2 regions of the Paenibacillus sp. FSL H7-689 genome follow, and region 1 is predicted to be linked to the other one. Evidence: predicted binding sites of a transcription regulator. Region 1 holds the regulator's gene; the other holds the start of a gene.
The links. Region 1 encodes Rex, which represses fermentation and respiration genes when NADH is low (regulators of the CRP and FNR family bind a similar motif). Its sites were predicted from a motif close to TTGTGAAATATTTCACAA; they were not measured.
Positions count from the first base shown of each region.

Region 2: a site for Rex is predicted at 5,261-5,278, ahead of nirB (nitrite reductase large subunit NirB). Genes of this name have one in related genera too.

Region 1 covers NZ_ASPU01000011.1:38,032-48,554, forward strand. The annotation lists gene asnS (asparagine--tRNA ligase) at 1-201, opposite strand, end outside; gene C170_RS06630 (acetate/propionate family kinase) at 303-1,508, opposite strand; gene C170_RS06635 (3-hydroxyacyl-CoA dehydrogenase family protein) at 1,505-2,377, opposite strand; gene C170_RS06640 (AAA family ATPase) at 2,511-4,013, opposite strand; gene C170_RS06645 (hypothetical protein) at 4,006-4,533, opposite strand; gene C170_RS06650 (cell wall elongation regulator TseB-like domain-containing protein) at 4,835-5,365, opposite strand; gene C170_RS06655 (amidohydrolase) at 5,405-6,712, opposite strand; gene C170_RS06660 (redox-sensing transcriptional repressor Rex) at 6,699-7,352, opposite strand; gene dinG (ATP-dependent DNA helicase DinG) at 7,571-10,432, opposite strand.
Region 2 covers NZ_ASPU01000055.1:117,229-124,532, forward strand. The annotation lists gene spoVAE (stage V sporulation protein AE) at 79-429, opposite strand; gene spoVAD (stage V sporulation protein AD) at 435-1,451, opposite strand; gene spoVAC (stage V sporulation protein AC) at 1,448-1,951, opposite strand; gene C170_RS24655 (M42 family metallopeptidase) at 2,600-3,673, shown strand; gene C170_RS24660 (hypothetical protein) at 3,833-4,153, shown strand; gene C170_RS24665 (metal-dependent hydrolase) at 4,385-5,092, opposite strand; gene nirB (nitrite reductase large subunit NirB) at 5,368-7,304, shown strand, end outside.

The DNA.
Region 1 (10,523 bases):
TTGGGTCAGGCTCTTGGCATTGTTCCAGATTTCTTCACTAACTTCACTTTTTACAACAACCCCTTGGATATATCCGGTTCCATCACGCAGCTGTAAAAACTGAATTTTACCGCTGGAACGTTTGTTGTTAATCCAGGCACCGATTGTTACGGTTTCGCCCACATGCTCGTTCACATTACGAATTACACAATTCGTATTCATGCCCATATCTCCCCTTGGTTCCTGAATTTGAAAATGCAGCGGGCAGGCTTATGCCTGTCCTCTGCACTTCCTTGTCATTCTATATTTACTTTACAGTTAGATTACTGAGAATTCAATACGATTCGGTGTGTATCACGTGCAATTACCAATTCTTCGTTAGTTGGCACAACGAGAACTTCCACTTTGGAATTCGCTGTTGTGATCCGGCGCGGTTCGCCAGAACGAATGGCATTCAGCGCTTCATCCAGTTCAACACCCAGATAAGTGAGCTGCTCACATACTTTTTGGCGAAGTACAACAGAGTTCTCACCTACACCAGCCGTAAAGACGATCACGTCTACACCGTTCATTGCAGCTGCATATGAACCGATGTATTTACGCAGACGGTATTCGTACATCTCAAAAGCAAGCGTGGAGTTGGCATCGCCATTCTCCATACCTTCCGTAATCTCACGCATGTCACTGCTGATTCCGGAGATCGCAAGCAATCCACTGTGTTTGTTCAACATGGAGTTCACTTCGCTTACGCTCAGTTCTTCCTTGTTCATTACATAAGGTACGATGGCTGGGTCAAGGTCACCAGAACGCGTTCCCATCATCAGTCCTTCAAGCGGAGTCATACCCATCGAAGTATCCACGGATACTCCACCTTTAACTGCTGTTACACTACCACCGTTACCGACGTGACAAGTGATAATTTTCAAATCTTCCACTGGACGATCCAAGTATTCAGCAGCTGCCTTGCTTACGAAATCATGGGAAGTACCATGTGCGCCGTAGCGACGTACTTTATATTTTTTGTAAAGTACACGCGGAATGGCATACAGATAAGCTTTTTCAGGCATCGTCTGATGGAACGCTGTATCAAAGACCATAACCTGTGGCACACCAGGCATATTGGCTTCAGCCGCACGAATACCCATCATTGCTGCAGGGTTATGAAGTGGAGCCAAGTCGAACAAACGACGAATTTCAGCTTTGGCAGCATCATCTACCAATGCAGATTCTTTAAATGCTTCACCACCGTGAACAACACGATGTCCAACAGCTTGAATTTCACTTACAGAATCCAGTACACCATTTTCTTTGTGAGTCAAAATATCAATGACTTTACGGATCGCTGTTGTATGCTCCAGAATTTCACTAACTTCTGTAACATCCTCACGGCCTGTGGGTTTATGTGTCAGAATGGAGGAATCCATTCCGATCCGTTCTACCAAACCTTTAGCCAGTACAGATTCGTCAGTCATATTATACAGTTGATATTTGAGCGAGGAACTCCCCGCATTAATTACGAGTACTTTCACAGTCGGTCACCATCCTTGTCGTACTTGAAGAATCCTTCGCCTGTTTTGGCACCCAGGTGTCCTGCACGCACCATTTTCTTCAGGACTGTAGAAGGACGATATTTCAATTCTCCGAATTCACGGAACATTCTTTCGAGTGCAGCTTCAACAGAATCCAATCCGAAACGGTCAGCCATTTCGAGTGGTCCATGCTGGAAGTTATATCCGATACGCATTGCATCATCGATATCTTCAGCAGATGCAACACCTTCTTGCAATACATGCAACGCTTCGTTAATCAGCAGGCAGATCAAGCGGGAAGTTACGAATCCAGGTGATTCATAGATCATGACTCCTTTTTTGTCCGCTACTTCTTCAACAAAACGTCTGGTCTCTTCGAAAGTTGTATCCGAAGTTTTCAGTCCACGAATAATCTCTACAAGATCAACCCGGGATACCGGGTGAATAAAGTGCATACCAATAACACGCTCTGGGTATTTGGTCGAGCTTGCAAGCTCGGTCAAACTCAGCGTGGATGTATTACTTGCCAGAATGACATTGCTTGGACAAACTTGGTCCAGTTGGCTGAATACTGCTTTTTTCGCATCCAGATCCTCTGAAATCGTCTCAATGACCATGTCGCAAGTTCCAAGTTCAGCTAAATGAGCTACCTTGGTAATGCGGGAAAGAATCAACTTCTTCTCCGCTTTTGTAATCGCCCATTTCTCCAGTTGTTTATCCAGATTGGTTTCGATCATGTCATATGCATGATCCAGCTTTTGTGTTGTATGCTCCACGAGAAGCACATCAAGTCCTTTGGCTGCGAGCATCTGGGAAATACCTTGCCCCATCGTACCGCCGCCGACAACTCCTATTTTTTTGAAAAACATGGTTCTGCTCCATCCTTTCGGTTCTCTATTTCTCTATTGTACCCTGTTCGCCGAAAATTACAAATTTCGACCCAACATATAATAATATCTTAGCACGAGTGAAATGTAAAAAAAAATAACCAGCATAAATAAATTATGCTGGTAGAAGGGCACTGTCACGAAATTGACAACGAAATTGTTCGCCAGACAAAACTTCCTCACGAATCAAGATGTCGAGTGAATTGTCGAAAATTGTCCGTTGTTCTTCAAGCAACCGCTTTGTCTGTTCCATCAGTTCTTGCAGAATTAATTTATTCTCTCGCATAAGTTCCTCGGTTGTGACCATATCCATGTTCACAATCCCAAGTGAAGTCAACCCCGAAGCCATCATGGTCTGTACCACATTGGTTGCCTGATCAAAGTCATTGCGTGACCCTGTGGAACGACCACCGTAGTACATTTCCTCCGCAGCTGCTCCTCCGAGTGCAATCATAATCTGCTCTTCCAGGAAGCGCTTCGTATAGAGGAACTGTTCCTGTTGCGGGTTATGACGTACATATCCCAGCGCCTGACCACGCGGACTAAGTGCCACCTGACTAACACTGCCTGGACGAACAAGTTCTGCCATAATGGCATGTCCCAATTCATGAATGGCGACCCTTTTCTTCTCTTCCACACTGGACTCACGGTCTGTCTTCTCACCCATCATGACTTTATCAATAGCCAGGGACAAGTGCCGCTGTTCGATGTTCAACAGCCCGTCCCGCATGGCGTATATTGCTGCTTCGTTCATCACACTTTCGAGCTGTGCACCGGAGAAACCATACGATTCTTCAGCTGTTTTCTCCAGATTAACTTCCTTCATCAGAGGTTTATTCACCGCATGCAGTTCCAAAATATGCTTTCTGCCCTTTTTGTCAGGCAAGTCCACTTGAATGTGGCGGTCAAAACGTCCCGGTCGCGTCAGGGCGCTATCCAGCATCTCTTTGCGGTTTGTTGCAGCGATAACAAGGATTCTTGGCGTATCAGAAGAATAGATTCCATCCATTTCCGTCAGGAGTTGATTCAAGGTCTGATCATATTCACGCTGTTGACCACCTTCACGTTTACCCCCAATGACATCAATTTCATCGATAAAGATAATAGCGTTTTCCTTATTTTCCTTGGTGGCACGGGTTCTTGCGTCCTTGAACAAATCCCGAATTCTGCTGGCACCCACACCAACATACATTTCCACGAACTCACTACCCGATGCTGCTACAAAAACAGAATCGGTGTAATGGGCAGCAGCCTTGGCCATCAACGTTTTCCCTGTCCCTGGAGGGCCCGTCAGCAAGATCCCTTTTAACGGACGAATCCCGAACTTCCGAATTTCTTCATGTTTGATGAGAAAGTCAAGCGCTTCACGCAATTCCTGCTTGGCACTGTCCTGTCCGCCAATTTCTTCAAAAGTAAGCTTGGAAGGTCCTTTTTTCTTCCGTTTACGTTCCTGTGCAGCGCCTACTGTAATTCCGCCACGCATTTGCATCATGAACAGCAAAGCTCCGACAAACACCGCTGCAATCAGAATCGGAACAATATTAACACCAGTAAAAGCAAGAAAAATAATCAATACGGGAAAAAATCCGATGGCAACTTCTTTTGTCCACTTAGGCATTAGGCCACACTCCTATCTGACCGGGCACACGCGGCAGAATAATAAACTTGCTGGCATCTCCGTCTCTGAGACTGACATATACGTTGTTGTCATCCATCGCTGTATTTACCTTAATTCCATTCGTCGCCATCTTTGACAACGTTGGTGTAATCTCGGTGTATTGCTTGTTCTCCATCGCCTGAGCTACGGTAAACATCGCATCCCCCCACCAACTTTCCAGTGCTTCACTGGAATGATCCACAACATCCAACTTTAGTGAACGTGTTCCAATTAACGTCTGTCCTTCTTTGTGAATATATTGTACCAGTCTGCCCAAATCAACATCAGGTTGCAGATCCAGTTTCAATTGTACGTCATTGCGGTTAATAGTTAATTGAACGTCATTGACTCCATCGTACTGGGTAACCATCTTTTCAATCGGATTCTGCACGGCCACCTGACGATATACAAACCAACCTCCAAACAACACAACGGCTGAAATGACGGCAGTTAAAGCAATAGGCAATACTTTTAGCTTCAAGTTAATTACCCCTCCCAGATTTTGGCCTAACCTACTGGCTTATTGGTATATACGAATATGTGCACATTGACTCCTGCGAGAATTTCGACAGGATTATTTGTTTTTGAATGTAACTTTGAGTACATATCTGAGTATATCACATCGTATATACATTTTCGAAGGCGAAAATATGAATAAATTATTAATTTTAACTATTTAAATCAAATATGTTTACAGACAACACAAAGAACCGGTTCAGTCGGATATCCGTCTGCCGGTTCTTTCATTTCTCTAATTCTCTAGTTATGTCACTCTATTTGTTCTAGCTGTTCGGGAGTGTGTAGACCAGGTCCACCTGTTCTCCGTTGCTAAAACGATAAAAGCGATAGTGGTTATGCGTACCGTCTTTATAATACACTTGCCACACATATATTCCATTCACAACTCCGGGCATGATTCGCTTAATCTCGCCGGCAGGAACTTCAGAACTGAAGCGATTGCGGATCTGCGCTTCGGACATGCCATTCTGCAGCAGCTCACTGTGTACAGCGTTTGCACCCTTAGCCGGTTGATTGTTTGCATCGAATTTAACCCAGACCATAACATCTTGGTTATCCTTATTTTTACCGATCAGTGTCCAGTAGATGTTGTCAGAGCCTTCTTTGTCTCCCCAGATGTACTTGCGCAATTCATCATAGGATGTAATGCCCAGTTGCTTCTGTGCTGCTTGTATGGCGAGCGCTTCTTCCTTACGTTGGTCCTGTGTGACATAGACGTAATAACGCTGAAGTCCAAACAGAATCAGAACCAGTGCAAGCAGCGAAATCCATATCCACTTCTTTTTTTTCTTCAAAAGCCGAACTTCCTTTCCCTATGATGCTCTGTCCTGCAATTAACGAGCAAGCAGACCATCAAATGCCAATTGAGACTCACGCAAAATGCGCTCTTCATCCAGCGTCAGACATTCGCCGTGTTTCACCACTTGTTTTCCATCCACCCATACGTGCTCTACATCTTTGGCAGAAGCCGAGTAGATGGTATGCGAGATCAGGTCTGTATGTGGATAGAAATGTGCCTGTTCAATGTCCAAAGCGATAAAATCAGCCTTCATGCCAACCTGGAGTGCTCCGGTATTGTTCAAGAAGATGGATTTGGCACCGTATGACGTTCCGAGGAGTAACGCTTCGCCTGCTGGCACTGCCGTCGGGTCACCAGATACACCTTTGTGGATCAATGCAGCCAGTCTCATTTCCTCGAACATATCCAGGTTGTTGTTGCTTGCCGGTCCGTCTGTTCCGAGTGACACGGTAACTCCTGCTTTCAGTAACGCAGGAACCCGAGCAACACCGGAAGCGAGTTTCAGGTTACTTCCCGGGTTATGGGATACAGCCACATCATGACGGGCCAAAATTTCAATCTCTTCGTCATTCAGATGCACCGCATGTGCAACCAGGGATGGACGGGAGAAAAAGCCCAGTTTCTCCAGATGTGCCACAGGACGCAGTCCATAATCAGCCACGTTCTGCTCCACTTCACGAAGCGTTTCAGACATATGTGTATGGAGAGGAAGGTTCAGGTCGTTCGCAACCTGCACAAGCTTCTCTATGTAGTCAGGAGGGCATGTATATGGTGCATGTGGCGAGATTACGGTTGTAATGCGACCATCTGCCTGTCCATTCCACTCACGTGCAAACGCTGCCGACTCCTCCAGCTTCCGCAGTTGCTCTTCTTCCGAGCACAGCCCGATTACACCACGTGCCAGTGCTGCTCTAACGCCTGATTGCTCCACAACTTTGGCAACTTGATCCATGTGATCGTACATGTCCAGGAAAGCTGTAGTTCCGCCTTTCAACATTTCAAGCACCGACAGGGAAGTTCCCCAATATACATCTTCTGAAGTCATTTTCGCTTCCATCGGCCACATTTTTTCCTGCAACCATACTTGCAACGCAAGATCGTCTCCGTGCCCTCTGAGCAACGACATTGCTGCATGACCATGCGTATTGATCAGACCCGGCAGGAAGAACAGTCCTTTTCCATCCACTTTGGTACAATTTTTGTCTCCATCCGGCAATGTCTCACCAATATGCACAATCTTGTCATCCTGGACAACCATGTATCCTTGAACCACGTTCCATGCTGTGCCGCCTTCATTAACGGCAAATTTGCCGTTGTGAATTACCCATCTATTTGTTGTCATCTTCCTCGTCGTCCTTTCCAGTCTCCAAGTAATAGGCCAAACTAAGCAGATCCGTTGTAAAGTCAGCATGGTGAATGCGGATATGCGGCGGTGTTTTTAGAATTGTTGGTGCAAAATTAAGGATCGCTTCAATTCCTGATTCAATAAGCTGATCCGCAACATTTTGGGCTTCCGTATCCGGAACCGTGATAATACCGATACGGATGTTTTCCGTTTTAACCGCTTCCGTCAATTCATTCATTGGTTTTACCGTCAAACTGTTGATTTGGCTACCAATCTTCGGTCCATATGCATCAAATACAGCAACAATCTTCATGTTGTCTTTTAGATATGCGTTGTAGTTGGACAAGGCTTGACCGAGATTACCCGCGCCTACCAGAGCTACATTAATTTGCTGATCGATTTTGAGAATGTGACGAATTTTCTCAATCAAATAAGATACATCATACCCGATCCCTTTACGACCAAAATCACCGAAGTAAGCCAGGTCTTTACGAATTTGGGCCGGATTCAGATCCAGCCTCTGTCCAAGCTCTTGAGAAGAAACAGTAGCCACCTCACGCTGATGCAACTCGTTCAAATAACGCAAGTATACAGGCAGACGGCGTACCACCGCTTCCGAAATTTTATCCGATTTCATTCTTGCTCCCCCTTACCAAGGCCACGATAAAATAATAGATGAAAAGATGAGCATCCTGTATAAACTCAAAGATAAACGTGACATTTTATACAGAATGCTCCTTGTAATTTAGGTTATAAGTTCTTACGTGCAACTGCTTTAATCGGATACGGAAATATCTAATAAAGTTTAACGCCAAACGATAGTGTCATGCAATGATATAACGAACAAAACAACCATTATTTTTGTTCATTAGCAGGTTTTTCCAACCACTCGGTAATTCGTGGAACCATCTGCTCCGTGAGCATGTGTTCCATTTTGGGACCAGGTAAAGAATATAAAAAGAATTTACCATAGTACGCTTCAATCACCCGTGTATCATAAACAATGACAATTCCTCTGTCCTTCGCTGTACGCACCAATCGGCCAAATCCCTGCTTGAAACGAATGACCGCTTGCGGCACGGACAGTTTCATGAACGGATTTTTCTTCTGTTCCTGAAGCAGCTCACTCTTGGCTTCCACCAACGGATGATTCGGTGGCTGGAAAGGCAGTCGCACAATAGCGAGACAGGTTAGCGCCTCTCCCGGGATATCTACACCCTCCCAGAAGCTGCTTGTACCCAGAAGTACCGTAGCTTTGGCATCTTGGAACCTGCGAGTCAGCTTGGAGCGGCTTCCACTGTCCACGCCTTGCCCAAGCAACGAGATGTCGTTACCAGACAGTGCCTCCTTCAGCGGATCATAGACCTGTCGCAACATCTTGTATGAAGTAAACAGAACCATCATGCGTCCACGCGTGGCAATTGCCGTCTCTGCGAGTGATCGCACCAGCATATTAACAAAGTGCGCATCACCCACACTGCCCTTCACACTCGGGAAATCACGCGGAATCACCAGAAGTGCCTGATCGCGATAGTTGAAAGGTGATGGCAGCATCGAAGTTAACAACCGATTATTCTCGGAAGCTTCCTGCAAGCCAAGTTGTTCAATCATGAACTGGAATGACTTATCTACCGAAAGCGTAGCCGATGTAAGTACAACACTTTTCTTTTTATCAAAAAATAAATCCTTAAGTTGTGCACTGACATCTACAGGTACAGCATACAGCTGAAGAGATTTACTTCGGAACTGACCGCTGGCTTCCATCCAGTACACCGTTTTGGCATCATCCATACGCATGAAGAAACGTAGATTCTCCTTCAATGTGGTCAGATCTTTCAGCAATCCTGTAATGTCCGTGATCAGACTATCCGATTGATAATCATCCTGATCCTCTTTCACCTCAAGCAGCAATTTGTCCCCTTTGCGAACCAAATCGCCCAGAGTCACATAGATCTGGTTCTCCAGATCCTGCAACTCCTGCCATTTTGCAGGTTTCTGAGAAGCTTTCAGACGCAGTGAAAATTGCCCCGTCTCTCCCGGTGAAGCATCACTTCGTTCAGGCAACAAACCGAACAAGGCATCGCTCATACGATCCCACAGTTCCTTGACCTCAACAGCCAGCGGGAACATCTGATCCACCATGGAGCCCCATTGCACCGAATTTTCATGCCCGGATAACTGGGAACGAAGCATAGGCAGCTGACCATTACGACTGTCTTTAAACAGGCGGGTCAGTGTATGAACCAACGTGAAATATTTCATATGCATTCCAAGATGTTTACCAGCAACATCCTCCAGATGATGTGCCTCATCGATCACAAGACTCTCATAGGCTGGCAGCAGCTGATGCGCGGCTTTCACATCCGTAAATAATTTGGAGTGATTGGTGATTACAATATCAGACAACCCGGCCTCATGTTTGGCACGATGGTAGAAACATTTGCGGAACCATGGACATGATCTTCCCAGACAGGACTCGGATTCGCTCTGTACCGTCTCCCAGAAGTCCCCTCCGCGTCCGCTAAGGTTAAGTTCCTCATCATCTCCGGTTTCGGTCTGCGTGAGCCAGACAATCATCTGAGCAGCTGTGAAATAATCCTCTTTGGGTGTAGCGAATTCACGTTTATTGATTTTGTGTTCAAATTTGCGCAGGCACAGGTAATGTCCACGTCCTTTGAATACAGCAGCCTTAAACGGGAACGGAACCACTTGAGTCAGCATCGGAATGTCCCGCTCTCTCAATTGCTCCTGCAGATTGATCGTATGCGTGCTGACCATAACTTTCTGTTCCTGCTTCACACTTTCGTAAATAGCAGGCAAGAGATAACCCAGAGATTTACCGGTGCCTGTTCCTGCTTCGATCAAGAGATGTTTCTCTTCATCCAGGGCTTGCCTTACACTGCTGAACATCTGAGTCTGCGCTTCACGCTCTTCGTAATGATCCAGCGTATCCTTCAGGTTCTCCCGAACCTGGTCCATAAACTGTTCGAAGCTTACACCATCAAGGGGGTTAGCCTCCCGCTCATCGCGTGGTGCACCAATATCGGTCCAATCACTTACATTAAGAGCAAGCTGACGATAATAGGTATGTCCGTCCAGATCCTGAATCGGCTCTGCTTCCTTCTCACTGCGCATTCCGTCCAAGAACCAGCCCAAGTCACTGTCTTCTGGTGCAAACAGGTCACTGAGGCGCTGAATCGTTATGAGCGGTAATTCCTTTAACTCATCCAGGCACTTGAGCAGCACATAGGCTGTCGCCAGTGCATCACTGTCTGCCTGGTGAGGGCGATCATGTTGAAATCCAAATTCGGAAGACACATAACCGAGTTGATAAGAACCCAGTGATGGGAATGTGATCTTCAGAAAATCAATCGTGTCCAGAATGCGGCCAGTGAACGGCAAATAACCGCAACGGTCAAGAGCATTCTGCAAAAAGTGAAAATCAAAAGCGACGTTGTGTCCAACAAGCACCACATCATTAAGTAGCGGAACCATCTCCATCATCATCTCTTCGAGTGAAGGAGCGTCCGCCACATCTGCATCGGTAATACCCGTCAACCCCGAAATAAACGGGGGAATCGGTACACCAGGGTTCACATAAGAACTATATATTTGAGTTATGCTGTAGTCATGATCTATGATGGCAAGTCCGGCCTGTATAATCTCACCGTCGGACTGCGTGCCGGTTGTTTCGAAATCCAATACGGCAAATTTCATTGCAATGTACGGTCCCTTCCATTCCAGTCTATGTTACAGCATAGCAAAAAAAAGGGGATTTGAAAATTAACTGACAAAAAAGCGGTGTCCC
Region 2 (7,304 bases), on a different contig from region 1:
GACAAAAAAGGCCCGGATAAAAGTTATCCGAAGCCTCTGTTGAATCGCAATATGTTCAAGGAGATTTCTTATTCTATGTTAGCCTTTTGGTCTAACCACCAATGCCGCGAGAAAAGAAAAGATGATCGCTGACGAAATCCCCGCCGCAGTCAGGTCAAAAATCCCTGTAATCACACCCAGCCATCCCTCTTTTTCAAGCTCCGTCAATGCCCCGTGCACCAAGGAATTACCGAAACTTGTGATGGGGATGGTAGCACCCGCACCTGCAAATTTAACCAAGGGGTCATACACGCCAAATGCATCCGCAAGCGCACCTGTCACAACAAGTGTACTCATGGTATGAGCTGGGGTCAGTTTAACCCCATCCATTAGAAGTTGTCCGATAACACAGATTAAACCGCCAACAATAAATGCCCACAAGAACTGCATTACATTTATCCCTCCTTTTCTATGGCTACGGCATGTGCAATACAAGGAATACTTTCACCCTGCTGGTACGAAATTGGAGACAACAGTGCCCCGGTAGCTACGACGAGCACCCGTTTAAGATCACCCTTCTGCATCCGGTTCAAAATGTGACCATAGGTGACGGTGGCAGAACATCCGCAGCCACTTCCCCCGGCAACCACATAAGGCTGTTTCTCCCGATCATAGATCATCAGGCCGCAGTCATTAAAAACTGTCTGTTCCATGGGAATGCCTTCTTTTTGCAAAAGCTCTTTCGTAATTGGCAGACCGACGGAAGCCAGATCCCCGGTCACAATGAGATCATAATAGCCGGGTTCCAATCCCGTATCCCTGAAATGAGAGATTATAGTGTCGGCTGCTGCTGGCGCCATGGCTGAACCCATATTAAAGGGATCTTTGATACCCAAATCCATAATGCGTCCAATGGTGGCTTTGGTAACAACGGGACCATCACCCGTTCGGGAGACCACACCACACCCTGCTCCTGTGACGGTATATTGCGCATAAGGCGGCTTCTGTGAGCCATACTCCGTCGGATACCGAAATTGTTTCTCCACCGTACAGTTGTGGCTCACCGTTCCTGCAAGAACATAATCGCCAGCTCCGGAGTCAACAATCATGGACGCTAACGCTAACGTTTCCATGGAAGTAGAACAGGCTCCAAAGACACCCAAGTAAGGCACACCCAGTTTTCGCGCTGAAAAGGAACTGCTGATAATCTGGTTCATCAGATCTCCACCAACAAAAAATTGAAGCTCTTCCTTGGTGATATTTGCATTTATCAAAGCCAATTGGGAGGCCTGTTCGAGCAGTTTGCGTTCTCCCTTTTCCCACGTTTTCTCGCCGATCTCGAGGTTGTCGTAGACATAATCGAAATCAGATGACAATGGACCCTCGCCTTCTTCTGGTCCTACAACTGCGGATTTACCGATGATCCGCGGACGATTTTCAAACTGCCATGTCTGGCGACCCAATCGTTTCACAAGTGCCCACCTCCAAATCCCAAAAAGGCATAAACGATCCCTACGACAAATGCTGCCACGACACCAAACACAATAACGGAACCAGCAAGTTTAAACATGTTGGCCCCTACACCGAGCACCAGTCCTTCAGCACGATGTTCCAGTGCAGCAGAACACATGGAATTGGCAAATCCGGTAACCGGTACAGCCGTTCCCGCTCCTGCCCATTGAGCCATTTTATCGTAAACGCCGAGACACGTTAGAATAACCGATATGAGAATCATGACCGCCACCGTAGGACTGGAAGCTTCCTTCGATGTCATGTCGAAACCGGCCATAAAAGCCTCTTGAATGGCCTGTCCAATCAAACAGACGGTACCCCCAACCAGAAATGCTTTGAGGCAATTTTTCAGGATTGGACGAGGCGGCTCATGTTTTTTTGCGACTTTTTTGTACTCCTTTTCATCCATGGACAGGGACGATGATTTTTTTTCGCTTCCGGATGCAGATTGAGCTGGCAAGATACAAGACCTCCTCTATGTGAAAATGGTTCAAAGCTACGGCTGAATGCCAATGTGTGTAATCCTATATTCATTGTTTGTTAATAATCGGAAGGTTATGTATCCGGCGACAGACAGCATATGTTTCCAACAAGATCATGTTGTGAAAGCAAGATGGGAATACGCCGGATCTGAGGACTTTTAGATACGTCTATAAATAAAGAAGAACAATCACGAGCAAGATAAAAAGAACGATAAACAGTACTTTTTCCGTGCCCTCTTCTGGAGGCTTCATTGGATATTTAGCTCCTTCCTGTAGACAGACAAACAAATATTGAAATAAAGAACTTCACAAAATGATGACATCTCCTCCATATATTCATATTCATTGAAGTGGTATCAGGACTGCGACTACAGCGGATAGAGTCATGAAACTTGGACACGGTAAGCGCCCAAAATATGCCTTAAATACGTGACATAAACATGGACAATCACTTGCGCAAGGTTCATACTGTAATGTGACCAGTGGTTAAATAACAAGTCCTCAGCATATTAAAGTGCATGTTCAAAAAGATAAAAGACTTTTTGAACTACATCTTAAAAGGACAACAGGCGGGTAGCCGTTCTACTGTGACCTGAAATACATACCAACAGAGGAGTTGTTGACACATGAATGAAAAAACGATGGATATGTTTCGTACGTTGACGGAATTTCCTTCCGCATCCGGTTTTGAACGTGAGCTTCGCGGCTGGATGAAAGATAAGCTTTCCGCTTATACCGATGAGTTCGTCCAGGATCGCCTGGGGAGTCTATTTGGTGTATTACGCGGGGAGGAATCCGGTCCCAAAGTTATGGTAGCCGGACACTTTGACGAAGTGGGTTTCATGACTACTGGCATTACCGAAACAGGTATGATCAAGTTCCGTCCACTGGGTGGATGGTGGAGTCAGGCTGTACTGTCTCAACGATTGGAAATCATCACACCTGATCGTCGGATTACCGGAGTTGTAGGTTCTACACCTGCACACTTGCTGGACGAGTCCCAGCGGAACAAACCTGTGGATCTGAATTCCATGTATCTCGATATTGGAGCAGACAACCGTGCGGAAGCAGAATCCTGGGGCATTCATCCAGGGATGCAGATCGTGCCGATCTGTGAATTTACGCCTATGGCGAACCCGAAAAAAATTATGGCCAAAGCGTGGGATAATCGTTACGGCGTAGGACTTGCACTTGAACTGGTTGAAGCGCTGCACAAGGAAAAACTGCCTAACACGCTTTACGCTGGTGCAACGGTTCAGGAAGAACTGGGGCTTCGCGGTGCACGTACGGCGGCCAATCTGATTCAGCCTGATATCTTCTTTGCACTGGACTGTAGCGCGGCGAATGATATGACAGGTGACAAACAGTCATTTGGACATATCGGAGAAGGCGCATTGCTTCGTATTTTTGACCCGGGTATGTTCACCCATCGCGGAATGGTGGAATATGTTCAAGATACGGCTTCATCCAATCAGATTAAAATGCAGTATTTCATCTCACCAGGTGGTACCGATGCAGGTCAAGTTCACCTGAGTGGCATTGGTGTACCATCAATAGTTGTTGGTATCTGCGCACGTTATATCCATACCTCTTCTTCCATCATTCATACGGATGACTACGATGCAGCCAAAGAACTGATCGTGAAACTGGTCAAAGGTCTGGATCGGACAACGATGAATACCATAATTAATAACGCGTAATAGCTGACAAGAGACCTCCTAACCATCGGGAGGTCTCTTTTTTATATTCACAAGGATATCAGTTAGACACGTAGATTAATAGGCCGAACATTATAGGGAATTACACATAAGATACAATAACGGAAGATGAATTAAACACCAAGCAGCGGGGGACCTGTTATGGCAGTGAGAAGGAATGGAAAATCGAATAAAGGTTCCAAAAAAACAAATGCCGCAAACACCCTTCTCAATGGCAACCTTAAAGGAAGAAATCTGGAACTTATCGTTGCAGCATTACTGGTAAGTGGGAAGTTAAGAGTGGATGCGGTCACGTTGTTTCGAGAAGCTACACTGGTCGTTGAACTGGTTGGGCAGTATAAATCGCTACAAAATATTACACCATCGAATCAAGACAAACTGGTGCAATTCCTCGATGAGATCGGTGGCGATATGACGTTGAATGACGTTATACGGGCTTTCCAACAGAGAATCAATTCCTAAACGCCAAGAAATGAGGTTGAAGTGATGTCTGACTTTGACGGAAATGGGTTCGCTGAACTACTGATCATTGTCATTCTTGTTGTTTTATTTGTATTTGGTTCTTCCGATATTGACGACCTGACTGATTCTCCTTCTCAATCCTGAATTGGCTAAGTTATTACGATTTATTCATTATGAAATGCATACCTGTAAACGCCAGCCCACAATATGCGGGCTGGCGTTTTTGGATGGCTATAGAAATAGCGGTGAGAATGCAATCCAGGCCAGAATAAGAGTAAGCACAATGCAGACATTCTCTACAACGGCCCCACGCTTGGTCCCTGTACTCATCAGATTCACCCGTATGCGCCACTTGAGCGGTGGTAACGGACGAATACCCCGATTGGTTAGTGAATCGGCCAATAGATGCATCGCATATGCCGTGCCTCCCGCTACCCAGATCTCCGGTCCCTGCTGCTGGGTCGTGCTGTACAACAAGCCCGCCCATATTGCGGTTCCGTACAGGGTATGTGTCAGTCCCCTATGAGTCAGTGTGGTGCAGAGCATTAACAAACTGCCTGCAATCAAGTTCCACGGTGCGAACGCGTGACCATAGAAAACCAGCCCAAGTCCAATCGCAAACATCAACACTTTGCGAAGCGAACGCGAAGGCAGGAATGACACAAGCGCAATGAGGATCGCAAGCAACAGGTTCCATGGTTTGGCATGAACATAGAAGTACACAAATACAGCTGTGGGCAACAGAATCGTCTGTAACAACCTGATCAGACTGTTAGGCAAGGCTCTGGATACCAGCAGCGAATTAGGCTCATCAATGTCAGGCAATAAAGAACCAATCAGAGCAACCGTAACTGCTGGCGCGGTCACTGGCATACCGGCCAACTGCAGAACAGAAAGCGACACACCTGTCCCGATAATAAGGTGGGATCTTCCCATCATGATGCAAAAACGTCCTTTCGAAGAAATCGGGAACAATACGGCCCAGTTCCGATTTTACAACGAAAACAAAATAAGAACAATAGTTCGCATTTCTTATTTGTATGAAAATAAATATAACTTTCTGTGATGGGGCTCACACTATTATATTTATGACTCTTCTATCTTTATTAGTGAATTAAATCACATAAACTATCGTCAACTACTTGTATAATTTCAAATATAAACCACTAAAATTGTTGGTAATGTACAGCGTCTATCCAAGGAGGCATACACACATGAACGGAAAAAAAGAGAAACTCGTTATCATAGGTAACGGAATGGCAGGAATTAGTACCGTTGAGCAAATTTTAAAATTAACTACGCGATTTGATATTACCGTTTTTGGCACAGAGCCCTATCCTAACTACAACCGCATTATGTTGTCTTATGTACTGGAAGGAAGCAAAACACTGGACGATATCGTGCTGAACGACCTTCACTGGTATGAAGATTACGGCATTACGCTGCACACAGGCACAACGGTTACACGAATCGATGCCGAGACACACGAAGTTGTGACTGAAGATGGAACTCGCGTTCCTTATGACAAAATCATCATTGCAACAGGCTCCAACTCCTTCATTCTCCCCGTACCGGGACATGACAAAGAGGGTGTTGTTGGTTTTCGCGATATCGCCGATTGCAATGTCATGCTGGAAGCTGCTAAGCAGTATAAAAGAGCGGCCGTTATCGGGGGCGGACTGCTAGGCCTTGAAGCTGCCAAAGGGTTGGTACAACTTGGCATGGAAGTTACCGTAGTGCATCTGATGGAAGATCTGATGGAGCGTCAGCTTGATCCGCAAGCTTCATCCATGTTGAAGGCAGAACTCGAACGTCAGGGTATCCGGTTCAAGATGGGTGCGCAGACTTCCGAACTACTGGGCGGCGAACGCGTTGAAGGGATACGTTTTGCAGATGATACGGTTCTGAATGTTGATTTTGTGGTCATGGCTGTAGGCATTAAACCCAATACGGCTGTAGCCCGTGAAAGCGGTATGGAAGTGAACCGGGGTATTGTCGTGAATGACTATATGCAGACTTCACTTGAGAATGTGTACTCGGTCGGGGAATGTACAGAGCACCGCGGGGTATGTTACGGCCTCGTTGCCCCATTGTTCGAGCAAGGTATGATTCTGGCGAAACATATCTGCGGTGTGGAGACCGCTCCTTATGAAGGTTCAGTTGTATCCACGAAATTGAAAATTTCGGGTGTAGATGTCTTTTCAACTGGTGAATTCATCGACAGCCCAGAGCACACCGTCATTTCGCACAAAGATGACTGGAAACGGACTTACAAAAAAATTCTGCTTCGTGATAATAAAATGGTCGGCGCTGTTCTCTTCGGTGACATTACGGATTCTGCCGAATTGCAGAAACTGATTAAAAATCAAACCGAAATGACCGAAGAATTGTATGGTTCACTCATGGGTACAGGCTGCGGCGGTCATAAGAAAGCAACCTCTGTTGAAACGATGCCCGAAGACGAGATCGTCTGTGGATGTAACGGGGTAACCAAAGGAACCATTGTTGATGTCATTACAAACCAGGGCCTTACCACTGTAGATGAAATCAAAGCCTGTACCGGTGCAACACGCTCTTGCGGTGGATGTAAACCGGTTGTGGAACAGATTCTGCAATATGTACTTGGAGACAGTTTCAGCAGTGGAGCCAAACAGGGAATATGCGGATGTACTTCCATGGGACGGGATGAGATTGTAGCCGAGATTCGTGAAAAAGGATTACAAACGACCAAAGAGGTCATGAATGTACTGGGTTGGAGTCAGCCAGAAGGTTGTTCCAAATGTCGTCCGGCGATCAACTACTACCTTGGCATGATTGCACCAGACACACACGAAGATGAGAAAGAATCCCGTTTTGTTAACGAACGTATGAACGCGAATATTCAAAAAGATGGAACGTATACGGTTGTACCTCGGATGTACGGCGGGGTGACTACACCAGCGGACCTCAAACGTATCGCTGACGTTTCGGTCAAATATGATGTGAAAGCAGTCAAAGTGACTGGCGGTCAGCGTCTCGACTTGATTGGTGTTAAAAAAGAAGATCTAACTAAAGTCTGGGCAGAACTGGATATGCCTTCAGGTTATGCATACGCCAAATCGCTGCGTACAGTCAAAACATGTGTCGGTTCCCAATTCTGCCGATTCGGTAC